3 regions of the Vogesella facilis genome follow, and region 1 is predicted to be linked to each of the others. Evidence: predicted binding sites of a transcription regulator. Region 1 holds the regulator's gene; each other region holds the start of a gene.
What was found. Region 1 encodes FNR, which switches genes on or off when oxygen is low (the NO sensors DNR and NnrR bind a similar motif). Its sites were predicted from a motif close to TTGATNNNNATCAA; they were not measured.

Region 1 (4,625 bases):
CCTGGGCCGCCGCCTACGGCCAGCTGGCCGACATCCTGATCGCCGAGGAAGCCAAGCTGTACCAGCAGGCCGCGGGCCAGCGCGGCGGCTGGAGCGGCTGGCGCGGCTTCAAGGTTGGCCGCAAGGTGGTGGAGAGCGAAGAGATCACCTCCTTCTACCTGCAGCCGGCCGATGGCGGCCCGCTGCCGCAGTACCGCCCGGGGCAGTACCTGTCGGTACGCCTGCTGGTGCCGCAGCTGGGCATGGTGCAGCCGCGGCAGTACAGCCTGTCGTCGGCGCCCGGTGGCAGTGCGCTGCGCATCTCGGTGAAACGTGAAGCCGGCGACAACAGCCCGGCCGGCATGGTGTCCAACCAGCTGCATTACGCGGTGAACGAGGGCGACCATCTGGACGTGGCGCCGCCGATGGGCGATTTCTTCCTGCACGAGGAGCGCAGCGGCCCGGTGGTGCTGCTCAGCGCCGGCGTCGGCACCACGCCGCTGCTGGCGATGCTGGAACAGCTGCTGCAGCACAACAGCCCGCGCAGCATCCGCTACCTGCACGCCTGCCGCCACGGCGGCGTGCACGCCTTCCGCCAGCAGTTGGCCAACTGGACGCGCGAATACCCGCAACTGCAAAGCCAGGTCTGGTACGAGCAGCCGCGTGCCGAAGACGTCGCCGGCCGCGACTACCAGCATGTTGGCCGCATCGAGCTGGCGGCGGTGGCGGCCAGCGCCATCCTGCCGGATGCCGACTACTACCTGTGCGGGCCGCTGCCGTTCATGCAGCAGCAGCAGGCCGCGCTGCTGGCGCTGGGGGTGGACGCCGCGCGCATCCACGCCGAGGCCTTCGGCACCGGCGGCACCGGGCTGTAATTGAGGCCGGCGCCCAGCAAGCGTATGCTCTGGGCTTTGCTCCCGACGCCGCCGCCATGCAACTGACGCACTTTACCGACCTGGGCCTGCGGGTACTGATGTACCTGAGCTACCCGCAGCGCGAGACCCCGGTCACCATCAGCGAGATTGCCGAACGCTTTGGCGTGTCGCGCAATCACCTGGTCAAGGTGGTGCATTTCATGGCGCAGCACGACTGGCTGGCCACCAGCCGCGGCAAGGGCGGCGGGCTGGCGCTGTCTCGCCCCGCCGCGCACTACCGGCTGGGCGAGGTGATCCGCTCGCTGGAAGACATCGGCGACCTGATCGACTGTGCCGAGCCGCCGTGCTTCCTGCGTGGCCGCTGCCAGCTGAAAGGCGTGCTGGACGAGGCGCTGGGCGCCTTCTTCGCGGTGCTGGACCGCTACACCCTGGCCGATGTGGTGGCCACCCCCACCGGCGAGGCCATCGCCGTGCTGCACCTGATGGGCGTGCCCAGCCGCAGCTAGGCATCCGCCAAGGTTGGCCGCAAACAAAAAGCCCGGCTATGCCGGGCTTTGTTGCGTCTGCCGCCGCGCTGTCGCCGGCCTCAGATGGTCTTGGAGTAGCGCGCGCGGGTTTCGCGCTCGCGCAGGTGGCGGTCGAACACCATGGCGATGTTGCGGATCAGGAAGCGGCCCTTAGGCGCCACCATCAGGAAGTCGCCGTCGAAGGTCAGCAGCCCCATGTGCTGGAACTCGCGGATCAGCGGCAGCTCGTCGGCGAAGTAATTGGCGAAGTTGATGGCGAAGGTTTCCTCGATCGCCTCCACCGACAGCGAGAAGCGGCACATCAGCGACTGGATCACGCTACGACGCAGGATGTCGTCCTGGGTCAGCGTCATGCCGCGCAGCACCGGCAGGTGGCCGGCATCCAGCGCCGCGTAGTAGGCGTCGATATCCTTCTCGTTCTGCGAATAACAGGGACCGACCTTGCCGATCGACGACACCCCCAGGCCGATCATGTCGCAGTCGGCGTGGGTGGAGTAGCCCTGGAAGTTGCGCTGCAAGCGGCCCTGCTGCAGCGCGCGGGTCAGCTCGTCGTCCGGCTTGGCGAAGTGGTCCATGCCGATGAACACATAGCCGGCGTCGGCCAGCTGCTGCACCGAATTCTGCAGGATGTCCAGCTTGTGCGCGGCACTGGGCAGGTCAGCCTCGTTGATGCGTCGCTGCGGCATGAACACGCTGGGGAGGTGCGCGTAGTTGTACAGCGCGATGCGGTCCGGGTTCATCGCCACCACCTTGTCCACCGTGCGGCGCACCGAGTCGGCGTTCTGCAGCGGCAGGCCGTAGATCAGGTCGACGCTCACCGACTTGAAGCCGGCCTCGCGCGCGGCGCTGATCACGGTGAGGGTCTCCTCCTCGCTCTGGATACGGTTCACCGCCTGCTGTACCGCCGGGTCGAAGTCCTGGATGCCCACGCTCATGCGGTTAAAGCCCAGCCGGCCCAGGTGCAGCACGGTGTCGCGGCCAACCTTGCGCGGGTCGATCTCGATGGAAAACTCGCCATCCGGCAGCAGCTCGAAATGCTGGTTGATGGCAGCCATCACCCGGCTGAGCTGCTCGTCGGACAGGAAGGTCGGCGTGCCGCCGCCAAAATGCAGCTGGATCACCTTCTCGCGGTAGCCGAGGCGGCCGGCCACCAGGGCGATTTCTTTTTCCAGGTAGTCCAAGTATTGGTCGGCGCGGCTCTTGTCCTTGGTGATGATCTTGTTGCAGCCGCAGTAGTAGCAGATGGTGTTACAGAACGGCACGTGCACATACAGCGAGATCGGCCGATGGCTGGCACCGATGGCATGCTGCTGCAGCCAGTGTTCGTAATCCTTGACCCCAAAGCCGCCGTGAAAGCGGTCGGCAGTGGGGTAGGAAGTGTAGCGCGGGCCGGAACCTTCCAGTTTTTCGATCAGCTCGCGATCGAAAACACATTGGGTCGGCATAAAGGGGGCGGTGGGTGTCATAATTTTCTGGCTTGGAAAACTGGTGGTGGGCTGGTAAATTTGCGCTAATTGACACTTGCCACGCTTTGACGCGTGTCAAGCAAGCCTCTAGCCTTGCGAAAACCGGAACCCATGACCGAGCAAACCCCCTCCCTGCACACACTGAAAGTGTCGTGCTCCAACTGTAGTTTGCGCGAACTCTGCTTGCCAGTCGGCCTGAACCGGGAAGAAATGGCCCAGCTCGATGCGGTGATCCGCCAGAGCCGCCGCCTGAAGCGTGGCGAATACCTGTTCCGCTCCGGCGAAGGCTTCCGCTCGCTGTACGCGGTGCGTACCGGCTTCTTCAAGACCTGCGTTTCCAGCCAGGACGGCCGCGAGCAGGTGACCGGCTTCCAGATGTCCGGCGAGCTGATGGGACTGGACGGCATCTCCGCCAGCCAGCACGGCTGCGACGCCATCGCGCTGGAAGACAGCGAGGTGTGCGAGCTGCCGTTCAACCGCATGGAAACCCTGGGCCGCGACATCCCCAGCCTGCAGCACCATTTCTTCCGCCTGATGAGCCGCGAGATCGTGCGCGACCAGTCGGTGATGCTGCTGCTGGGTAATATGAAGGCGGAGGAGCGGCTGGCCGCCTTCCTGCTCAACCTGTCGCAACGGCTGGCCGCGCGCGGCTTTGCCGCCAACGATTTCATCCTGCGCATGAGCCGCGAGGAAATCGGCAGCTTCCTCGGCCTGAAACTGGAAACCGTCAGCCGTACGCTGTCCAAGTTCCAGCAGCAAAGCTGGCTGAAGGTGGACCACAAGCATATCCAGATGCTGCAGCCGGAAGAGCTGAAGGCGCTGGTGGCCGGCTGCTCGCAAGCCAACAGCCTGCGCTAAGCCAGCTCCACCACCACGCCCCGCCCTGCGGGGCGTTTTGCATGCCAGTCCGGTGCTAGATGGCGCCGATCGACAGCGCCGCCGCCAGCGTGGCGCCCAGTTCCGCCGCGGCGGCCAACGCCGCCTCCGTCACCTCGCCCTTTACCAGCAGCGGCGGCAGCGCCTCGTGCAGCGGGTAGCCGCTGGCGATGCGGCGGATGGCAGTCAGCGCGCCCTGGCCGTCGTTGCCGGCGCTGATGATCAGCGCGTACGGCAGACCCGCCACCTTGCCCTGCGCCGGGTAGAAGGTGCGGTCGAGAAAATCCTTCAGCGCGCCGGCCATGTAGCCGAAATTCTCCGGCGTGGCCAGCACCAGCGCGTGGCAGGCCAGCAGCTCGTCGATGCCGGCCTGCAGTGCCGGCAGCACCCGCACCGCCACATTGTCCTCGCCGCCGGCGGCGCCCGCCGCGGCCATCACCAGTGCCCGGGTATGGCCGCTCTGGCTGGCGTAGACGAACAGCAGGGTCTTCATGGGGCTACGATGCAGCCAGCTTGCGTTGCAGCTCGGCCAGCATGCCGGGCCGCGGCCAGTCGTCGCGCACCACGAAGCCGCGCGCGATCTCATGCCAGTCGCCGTCGGCCGCCGGCACCAGCTCGGCCACCAGCCGCGCGCCGTCGGCCACCGCCAGCTCGGCCTGCAGCTGCGCCAGGCTCAGCACCGACTCGACGGCAGCGCGCGCCGGCGCCAGCCAGCTCAGCCGCGGCAGGATCAGCCAGCGGCTGTCGGCGGCATGCTGCGGCCAACATTCGGACAGCCGCCGCCACCAGCCGCAGCAGGCATCCGGGTTGCAAGGAAATTGCGGCCGCGGCGCGCCGGGGTAGAACAGCCAGCCGGACAGCCGGCTGTAGGCCGGGCAGCCGGCAAAGCCGGCCGGCAGCTG
Region 2 (4,625 bases), on a different contig from region 1:
GATCTTCGGCAAGTGGCGGCCGTGGGCGGCGGTGTCCGGCTGCCTGCTGTTCGCGTTTACCGATGCCATTCAGATCCGTCTGCAGGGTGTGGCGCTGCCCGTGATCGGCAGCATTCCGGATGCCTTCATCCAGGCGATCCCGTATGTGCTGACCGTGGTGCTGCTGGCCGGCTTCATGGGGCGTGCGGTGGCACCGAAGGCGATCGGTATTCCGTTCGTCAAGTCGCGCTAAGCTGCGGCCAACCTTGTCGTGCCAACGGCGCCCTCGGGCGCCGCTGGCGAATTAACAAAGCCCTTACGCTCTGCGTAAGGGCTTTGTCATGTAAACCGGAAGGTTGCCGATTCAATGGCGTGACTGAGGCGGCCCGGTTGGCCGGGTCCGGTAGAGTCCGAGTGAGGTGCCTGATTCGCAACCTGAAGCGCCGTTTTTCGTTGCCGGCTATTCTTCGTCCGGCGACTTCTTGCGTGCCCGCGGGTGGGCACCGTCGTACACCTTGGCCAGGTGCTGGAAGTCCAGGCTGGTATAGATCTGGGTGGTGGCCAGGTTGGCGTGCCCCAGCAGCTCCTGCACCGCGCGCAGATCGCCGGACGACTGCAGCATGTGACTGGCAAAGGAGTGGCGCAGCATGTGCGGGTGTACGTGCTGCTCGCTGCCGCTGCGTAGTGCCCAGTCTTTCAGGCGGCGTGCCAGCTGGCGACTGCTGATGCGGCTGCCGCGACGCGACAGGAATAGCGCCTCCTCGCCGTCGGCCGGTTGCCGCAGTGGCAGCCAGCGCTGCAACGCGGCCACCGCCTGCTTGCCGATCGGCAGGATGCGCTCGCGGTTGCCCTTGCCCTGTACCTTGACCAGCGCTTCCTGCAGGTCGATATCGACGAGGTTGAGCGCCACGGTTTCCGCCAGCCGCAGGCCGGAGGAGTACATCAGCTCGAAGATGGCCTGGTCGCGGATGTCGTGCTGCTCTTCGGCTGGGCTGTCCAGCAGCTGCATGGCGCCGTCCACGCTCAGCACCTTGGGCAGCCGTTTGCCGGCGCGCGGCGCACGCAGGCCGGCGCAGGGGTTGGCCGCCACCCAGTCGCGGCGCACCATCCAGTCGTACAGGCTGCGCCAGGTGGACAGCATGCGCGCCAGCGTGCGCGGTGACAGCTCCTCGCGCCGCAACTGCCCCAGTGCGCGCTGAATCTGCGGGCCGTCGACATTGGCGGGCACGGTGTCGGCCAGCAGCTCGGCCAGCCGCGTCAGGTCGCGGCGGTAGGCCAGCCGGGTGTGCTCGCTGCGTGCGGCCAACCTTAGCTGGTCGTCGAAGGCGTCGATCAGGCCCTGCCAGTGCGCCTCCATCAGCCGCGTCGCAGTTTGGCCATCTGCAGCAGCCGCTCGAACAGATGCAGGTCCTGCTCGTTTTTCAGCAGCGCGCCGGCCAGCGGCGGCAGTTGCTGTTGCTCGTGCAGCTGCTCGGCCGTCACGGTTTCGTGCTGCAGCAGTTTCAGCCAGTCCAGCAGCTCGGAGGTGGACGGTTTTTTCTTCAGCCCGGGCAGCTCGCGGATGCCGGTAAAGACTTCCAGCGCACTTGCCACCAGCTCCTGCTGGATGTGCGGGTAGTGCACGTCGATGATGCTCTGCAGCGTGGCGCGGTCGGGAAAACGGATGTAGTGGAAGAAGCAGCGGCGCAGGAAGGCGTCCGGCAGCTCTTTCTCGTTGTTGGAGGTGATGATGATGATGGGCCGCTGGCGGGCGCGCACGAACTCCTGAGTTTCGTGCACGAAGAATTCCATCTGATCCAGCTCGCGCAGCAGGTCGTTGGGGAATTCGATATCGGCCTTGTCGATCTCGTCGATCAGCAATACCGGCGCACTGTCGGCCTCGAAGGCCTGCCACAGCTTGCCCTTGACGATGTAGTTGCGGATATCGTGCACGCGCTCGCTGCCCAGCTGTGAGTCGCGCAGCCGCGACACGGCATCGTATTCGTACAGGCCATGCTGCGCCTTGGTGCTGGACTTGATCGGCCAGGTGATCAGTTCCTTGCCCAGCGCGGCGGCGAGTTCTTCCGCCAGCATGGTCTTGCCGGTGCCGGGTTCGCCCTTGACCAGCAGCGGGCGTTGCAGGGTGATGGCGGCGTTGACCGCCAGCATCAGGTCGTCGGTGGCAACGTATTGCTCGGTGCCGGTAAAGCGAGGGTTCATGCGGGTTAGCCTTGTGTTGTTATGGTGTTGCGGTAATGCAAACAGCCGCCATCGGCGGCTGTTGTCTGGCGGCTAGCTCAGCTCTTGCTGAGTTCGGCCTGCAGATCGTCCAGCGAGATGTGCCAGTGCGTCATCATGTGGCGCAGCAGCAGCATTTCGGAATCGCTGATTTCCTTGTCTGCCTTGCAGACATCCAGCGCCAGCGCGCAGCACAGTACGTGTTTGTTGCGTTCGGTAACGGCATCTAGGATGTTATTGATGCGCTCGGGGCTCAGCAGGTGGATGGTGCCGTCGTCTTCCGCTTCGTCGGAGATGTCGTCGCAGTATTCCATCAGTACATTGATGAAGTCCTTGCGTGCCAGGCCAACCAGTTGATAGACGTGCAGGCTCTCCAGCGTTTCAATCTCGCGGGGGTCCATGTTGCCGTCGGTAATCATGAACATGGCCAGGATGCGGGCGATGGCTTCCGGGCTGTTGGGCGCGTATTTTTTCATGGCGCGGCTCCTGTATGTTGTTCTTCGAAACGCAGGCGGAAGCCTGCGGGAATAGGGGCAATCTTGCGGGCTTGGTAGTCGAAGAAAACGATGCCTGTTTTCAATCTTGCCACTTCTTTACCGGTCGCACCATCGCTGACCAGGTAGAAAATATCACAGCCGTACGGGTTGAAATCAATCAGCCCCAGCTGAAAGTGCAGGGTGTCGCCGTGGAAGGCCTCGGCGCGGTACACCACTGCAGCATCTGTCATGATGATACCCCTGCCTTCAATGTCCAGTTCGGAAAAACCGTGACTCTTGAGCAGGCGCAAGCGTGCTTCGTGCGCCAGTCGCAATATGGCATCGTTGCCGAGGTGGCCGCCGTAGTTGATGTCACCAATATGCACCTGGATGCGGGTATCAAAAACGAAGTGCGGTGGCAGGTCCAGCTTGATGCGTGCCATGGGTTTCTTGCCTGCGTAAATTCTGAGCCCGGCCATACTGCCTATGCAATTAACGTTTATCAATGTCTTCGTGTGGTATTGCGCTAGACTGGGACTGTGTCATGTTCAGCAGGAAGCGAGGGGGATATGTATCAGCGTATTTTGGTGCCGGTAGACGATAGCGCCACATCGGCGCTGGCGCTGGCGGAAGCCTGCAAGCTGGCAAAAGAAGTCGGCGCGGCAGTGAGGCTGGTGCACGTGGTGGATCTGGCGCAGTTTGGCTGGGGCGGCGCCGAGTTTCTGGATGCAGCCGAATTACAGGGCTCGATCAAGCAGGCTGGCGAGCAGGTGCTGGCGGCCAGCCGCAGCAAGGTGGAAGCACAGGGGTTGGCCGCAGAGTCTGCCATTCTGGAAAGCTGGGGTGATCGCATTGCCAGCGTGATCGTGGAAGACGCCAATAAATGGGGTGCCGATCTACTGGTAATGGGTACCCACGGCCTGGGTGGCTTGATGCACCTGCTGATGGGGAGTGTGGCCGAGGGCGTGCTCAAGCAGGCGGATGTGCCGGTGCTGCTGGTGCGCAACCCTACGGCGGACTGATTGCCTTGCTGTGTAAAACCATAAAAAACACCCGCCGAGGCGGGTGTTTTTGTCTGCTGCAAGCGATCAGGCTTCGGTGCTGTCTGCCACCACGTCGCCCTGGGCTTCCATGCGGGCACGTACAGCCTTACGCAGGCTCTTGTACAGGTCCGGATGGGTTTCTTTCAGGTACTCGACGATTTCGAAGTCTTCACGACGCACTTTGGACAGGTCGATTTGCTCGACATGTACCAGGCGCAGCAGTTCACGTACCGGTTTCGGCATATTGCGGCCACTTTCGTAGCGGCTGCCGCCGGATTGGGTAACACCGATACGGCTCCAGAATTCCTGCTGGTTCAGGCCCAGTTTGCGACGGATTTCCCGTGGGTTCGCAATTTTTTCAAACAGTTTCATGGCGTTCCTCGCTGCATGTTTGTTTTGAAATCGGAGGGTTAAGTCCGAGTGACGATTCAAGTAAAACCAAGTGGGCGTGGAGTCATTGCTCCAAGCCCTTGTGTAATGCATATGATAGCAGGATTTTGTTTGCGCGGACGCAAAAAATGCTCGACGAATTATCGATAGATTTTGACCGACACTTGGGGCTTGCTCAGATTTTATGAAACGAGCAACTGAGGAACGACAGGAGGGGAGGGGTGGCGAGCCTGAACCCCGGCACTTGCACTAAATAGCTGTGGCTGCTTCCTTCCGGACCTGACCAGGTTCACTACCGTGCAATGCGGGGGGGCCCGCCATAGAGAGATCGAATAATACCCGTTGCCATGACACTTGCCAAGCCTGTCCGGGATTTTCTTTGCCAGCCACGGGCCGGTGGCGTTTGCAGCGGATGGGCAATTGGTTATGCTGAGTCCCTGTCTTGTGTCTGCCGGATTGCCGCCATGTCATCTACACCTTCTTCCTCTGCGCTTGCCATCCTGGCGCAGCTGCTGTCATT
Region 3 (4,625 bases), on a different contig from region 1:
CGGCGCCGCGCTGGCCGGCGCGGCCGACACCCTGTTGCTGCTGATGCAGCAGCACAATCTGAAGGAGGAGAACATCCTGTACCCGATGTGTGATCGCGTCGCCGACATGAGCGCGCTGCTGACGGAGCTGGGCCATGAACCCGCGTGACCTGCGCGGCCTGGTGCCGCCGGAACCGATGGAAATCATCCTCGACGCGGTGGACGAGGCCGCCAGCGGCCAACGTTTGTCCTTCGTGCTGCCGCATTTTCCCGGCCCGCTGCTGCCGATGCTGCGCGACCGCATGGTGAGCTTCGACAGCGAAATGCTGCCGGACATGAGCGGCGTGATCTTCCACGTGGACATCCCCTGATGCAGGCGATACCCAGTTACCACAGCGCACCGCCACTCGATCTGCCGGTGCGCTTTTTCATGGCCGCCTGGCTGTGGCTGCTGCTGCTGGCTGGCACCTGGTACGGCACGGCGGACGGTGGCTACCCGTCGCCCGGGCTGTGGCTGCCCTTGCACCTGCTGGCGCTGGGCGTGCTGGGCAATGTGATGCTGGGCGCGCTGCTGCAGCTGCTGGCGGTGGTGTCGGCGCTGGGCTTTCCGCGCCCCGCCATCTGGCGCCACGGCTTGTGGGGCAGCTGGCAGCTGGGCTGCGCGGCACTGTGCAGCGGCTTTGCCGGCGGGCTGAGCGCCGGCTGGCTGCAGCTGGCCAGCATCGCCTTTGCTGGCGCGGTCGGGCTGCTGGCCTGGCTGTGGTGGCTGCTGTGGCACAGCCCGGCGCAGGACAGCAGCAGCCGCGGCCTGCGCTGGGCGCTGGCCTGTTTGCTGCTCACCCTGTGTCTGGGCATTGCCCAGCTGGGGGTGCTGGCCTGGGGCCAACCGTGGCCGCTGCTTGCGCTGCTGCCGCTGCACAGGTTGGCCGCACAGGGCTGGGTGTGGCTGCTGCTGCTGGCGGTGGCGCAGGTGATCCTGCCGATGTTCCTGCTCACCCCGGCCTTGCCCGGCTGGTGGCAGCGCTGGGCCTCGCCGGCCTGGGGTGGCCTGCTGCTGCTGGCCGGCGCGCTGTCGCTGATCTGGCCGGCTGGCGGCTGGTGGTGGCTGGCGGCGTTGCCGCTGCCGCTTACCGCCTGGGTGTGGGGGCGGGCGCTGCGCGGCAGCCGCCGGCCGCAGGAATGGCTGCCGCGCTACTGGCAGCTGGCACTGGGCCTGCTGCTGGCCTTGTGCGTGGCCTTCGTGGTCGGGCAATGGCTGGATAGCGAGGCATTGCGCCGGCTGCAGGGCTGGCTGCTGCTGGGCGGCGTGGCGTTCACGCTGTGCGTGGGCATGCTGTACCGCATCGTGCCGTTCCTGCTGTGGCTGCAGCTGCGGCGCGGGGTGAAGCCGCAACAGAAAGTGCCGTCGCTGCAGCAGCTGTTGCCGGAGGAGAAGGCGCGGCTGGGCTGGAGGCTGCTGTGCAGCTGGCAGCTGGCCGGCGTGGCCTGGTGCCTGTGGCCGGTGCTGTGGTGGCTGCCGGCGGCCAGCGGCAGCCTGCTGGCTGCAGCGTTGTTTGCTCACTATCGTGCCGCCTGGCTGCGCTGGCGGCAGGGCACGCAGCCGGTGGGCAAGGTGGCGCAGGCGGAGTAGCGGCTTGCCGCGGCGGTAGCTGGCGGTGCAGCCACGACAACGGCGCTCGGCCAGCCAGCACATACCTTGGTCGCAAACTGCTGACGGTTTGCGGCCAGATTTTTGTCAGCCGCCATGCGCAGAGCATCGGGCCTGGCTGTGCGCAAGCCAGGCTAGGTGCCGGGTTTACTGCGCTATGGTGCAGCAAATTGGCCGCAGGCAACGTCCATCGCTTGCGGCCAACCTTTTCCCGGTATGAGACGCTACTCGGCCAGACAGGCCGCCTGCTGCCGCCACTGCGCGGCCAGAGCCACCACTTCCCCGATCACCAGCAGCGCCGGCGGCTGCGGCGCTTCGCGGGCCACGCAGGCGGCCAGGGTGGCCAGGGTGCAGCGCAGCACCCGCTGCCGCGGCGTGGTGGCCTGCTCGATGATGGCCACTGGGGTATCGCCGTGGCGGCCGTGTGCCTGCAGTTCGGCGGCGATGCTCGCCGCTTCGCCCAGCCCCATGTACACCACCACCGTCTGTTCGCTACCGCTGTGCGCCGCCCAGTCCAGACCGCTGGCGCCGTCGCGGCGGTGGCCGGTGACCAGGCTGACGCCCTGTGCGCAGTCGCGGTGGGTGAGCGGGATGCCAGCGGCGGCGGCGGCGCCCACCGCGGCGGTGATGCCGGGCACTACCTCTACCTCGATACCGGCCGCCAGCAGCGCGGCCAACTCTTCGCCGCCGCGGCCGAACAGCAGCGGGTCGCCGCCTTTTAGCCGTACCACGCGCTGGCCGGCCTGCGCCTCGCGCAGCAGCAGCTGGTTGATCTCCTGCTGCGGCAGGGTATGGCGGCTGGCGCGCTTGCCGACGCAGATCAGCCGCGCGCGCTTGTTGATCAGCGCCAGTATTTCCTCGGCCACCAGCAGGTCGTACAGCACCACCTCGGCCTCGGCCAGGCGGCGCAGCGCCTTGAGGGTGAGCAGGTCCGGGTCACCGGGGCCGGCGCCGACCAGGCTGACCTGGCCGCCGTGTAGCGGGGCGGGATGGGGAAAGGGCAGGGCGGGGTTCATGCGGTTCTCCGCAGCGATGGAATGCCGCCAGTGTAGGAAGGGCAGCGGCCGGAAATCGTTGATCGCGGTCAATGCTATCGGGAAGCCCGAAAACGTACATTTCGGGCTGAAATGCCGGGATGCCGGAGCAGATGACAAGGAGGTTGCGATGAGCGCCAGTTTCACCAAATCCACCGCGCGCAATATTTTTTATGGCGGCGCGGTGTTCTTCTTCCTGCTGTTTGTCGCACTCACGTTCGACACCGTGCAGGCGCTGCCCAAGCGGGACAACCGCGCCAACCTGACCGAACAGGTGGCGCGCGGCAAGAAGCTGTGGGAGACCAACAACTGTATCGGCTGTCACACGCTGCTGGGCGAGGGCGCTTACTTTGCGCCGGAGCTGGGCAACGTCTACCAGCGCCGCGGGCCGGACTTCATCAAGGCCTGGATCAAGGCGCAGCCGACCGGCGTGCCGGGCCGTCGCCAGATGCCGAATTTCCATCTGACCGATGCGCAGCTGGACGATCTGGTGGCGTTCCTGAAATACAGCTCCGAGATCAATACCAACAACTGGCCGCCGAACATCGAAGGCTGAGCCCGCACCGCTTGCTGACTTACTTACCCAGGAGACGAGCATGACTTCCTCCACTACGGCCACACTGAACCCGGCAACGGGCAAGGCTGCGGCCAACGTTCAACTCAAATACCGCTCGCAGGCGGTGGCCAAGCCATACTTCATGGCCGCCATCGGCCTGTTTGTCGGCCAGATCATCTTTGGTCTGGTGATGGGCCTGCAGTACGTGATCGGCGATTTCCTGTTCCCGGAGATTCCGTTCAACGTGGCGCGCATGGTGCACACCAACCTGCTGATCGTGTGGCTGCTGTTCGGCTTCATGGGCGCAGGCTACTACCTGATCCCAGAAGAATCCGAGCGCGAGCTGCACAGTCCGAAACTGGCCATCATCACCTTCTGGGTGTTCCTGATCGCCGGGGCGCTGACCATCGTCGGCTATCTGGCGGTGCCGTACGCCACGCTGGCCAAGATCACCGGCAACGACTTGTTACCCACCATGGGGCGCGAGTTCCTAGAGCAGCCCACCATTACCAAGATCGGCATCGTGGTGGTGGCGCTGTCCTTCCTGTTCAACCTCAGCATGACGGTGCTCAAGGGTCGCAAGACCAGCATCAGCATGGTGATGATGATGGGCTTGTGGGGGCTGGCGATCTTCTTCCTGTTCTCGTTCTATAACCCGATCAACCTGGTGCTGGACAAGTACTTCTGGTGGTGGGTGGTCCACCTGTGGGTGGAAGGCGTCTGGGAACTGATCATGGGTGCCATGCTGGCCTTCGTGCTGGTGAAAGTCACCGGCGTGGACCGCGAGGTAGTCGAAAAATGGCTGTACGTGATCATCGCCATGACGCTGATCACCGGCATCATCGGTACCGGTCACCATTACTTCTGGATTGGTACCCCTAGCTACTGGCAGGTGTTCGGCTCGGCCTTCTCCGCACTGGAGCCGATCCCGTTCTTCATGATGACGCTGTTCTCGTTCAACATGGTCAACAAGCGCCGCCGCGAGCACCCGAACAAGGCCGCCGTGCTGTGGGCGCTGGGTACCGGCGTGATGTCCTTCCTCGGTGCCGGCGTGTGGGGCTTCCTGCATACCCTGGCCCCGGTGAACTACCTGACCCACGGCACGCAGATCACCGCCAGCCACGGTCACATGGCGTTCTACGGCGCCTACGCCATGGTGGTGATCACCATGATCTCCTACGCCATGCCGCTGCTGCGTGGCCGCGAAGCCAACAGCAACCGTTCGCAAGTGGTGGAGATGTGGTCGTTCTGGCTGATGACCATCGCCATGGTGTTCATCACCCTGTTCCTCACCGCCGCCGGCATCCTGCAGGTATGGATGCAGCGCATGGGCGATCACCCGTTGTCGTTCATGGCCACGCAAGACCAGCTCACCTTCTTCTACTGGCTGCGTGAAGGCGCCGGGGTG

Region 2: a site for FNR is predicted at 3,165-3,178, ahead of ACFOLG_RS08430 (universal stress protein). Genes of this name have one in related genera too.
Region 3: a site for FNR is predicted at 2,702-2,715, ahead of cobA (uroporphyrinogen-III C-methyltransferase). Genes of this name have one in related genera too.

The regions. Positions count from the first base shown of each region.
Region 1 covers NZ_JBHRXN010000001.1:128,867-133,491, forward strand. The annotation lists gene hmpA (NO-inducible flavohemoprotein) at 1-854, shown strand, start outside; gene ACFOLG_RS00670 (Rrf2 family transcriptional regulator) at 911-1,360, shown strand; gene hemN (oxygen-independent coproporphyrinogen III oxidase) at 1,441-2,847, opposite strand; gene fnr (fumarate/nitrate reduction transcriptional regulator Fnr) at 2,959-3,705, shown strand; gene ACFOLG_RS00685 (flavodoxin family protein) at 3,761-4,216, opposite strand; gene ACFOLG_RS00690 (DUF1853 family protein) at 4,221-4,625, opposite strand, start outside.
Region 2 covers NZ_JBHRXN010000022.1:36,111-40,735, reverse strand. The annotation lists gene ACFOLG_RS08455 (ABC transporter permease) at 1-232, shown strand, start outside; gene xerC (tyrosine recombinase XerC) at 440-1,336, opposite strand; gene ACFOLG_RS08445 (AAA family ATPase) at 1,336-2,178, opposite strand; gene ACFOLG_RS08440 (hypothetical protein) at 2,256-2,672, opposite strand; gene ACFOLG_RS08435 (acyl-CoA thioesterase) at 2,669-3,115, opposite strand; gene ACFOLG_RS08430 (universal stress protein) at 3,242-3,694, shown strand; gene ACFOLG_RS08425 (helix-turn-helix domain-containing protein) at 3,761-4,087, opposite strand; RNA gene ffs (signal recognition particle sRNA small type) at 4,326-4,424, opposite strand; gene argE (acetylornithine deacetylase) at 4,570-4,625, shown strand, end outside.
Region 3 covers NZ_JBHRXN010000006.1:42,875-47,499, forward strand. The annotation lists gene ACFOLG_RS02250 (hemerythrin domain-containing protein) at 1-148, shown strand, start outside; gene ACFOLG_RS02255 (DUF2249 domain-containing protein) at 135-350, shown strand; gene ACFOLG_RS02260 (hypothetical protein) at 350-1,609, shown strand; gene cobA (uroporphyrinogen-III C-methyltransferase) at 1,852-2,643, opposite strand; gene ACFOLG_RS02270 (c-type cytochrome) at 2,792-3,217, shown strand; gene ACFOLG_RS02275 (cbb3-type cytochrome c oxidase subunit I) at 3,258-4,625, shown strand, end outside.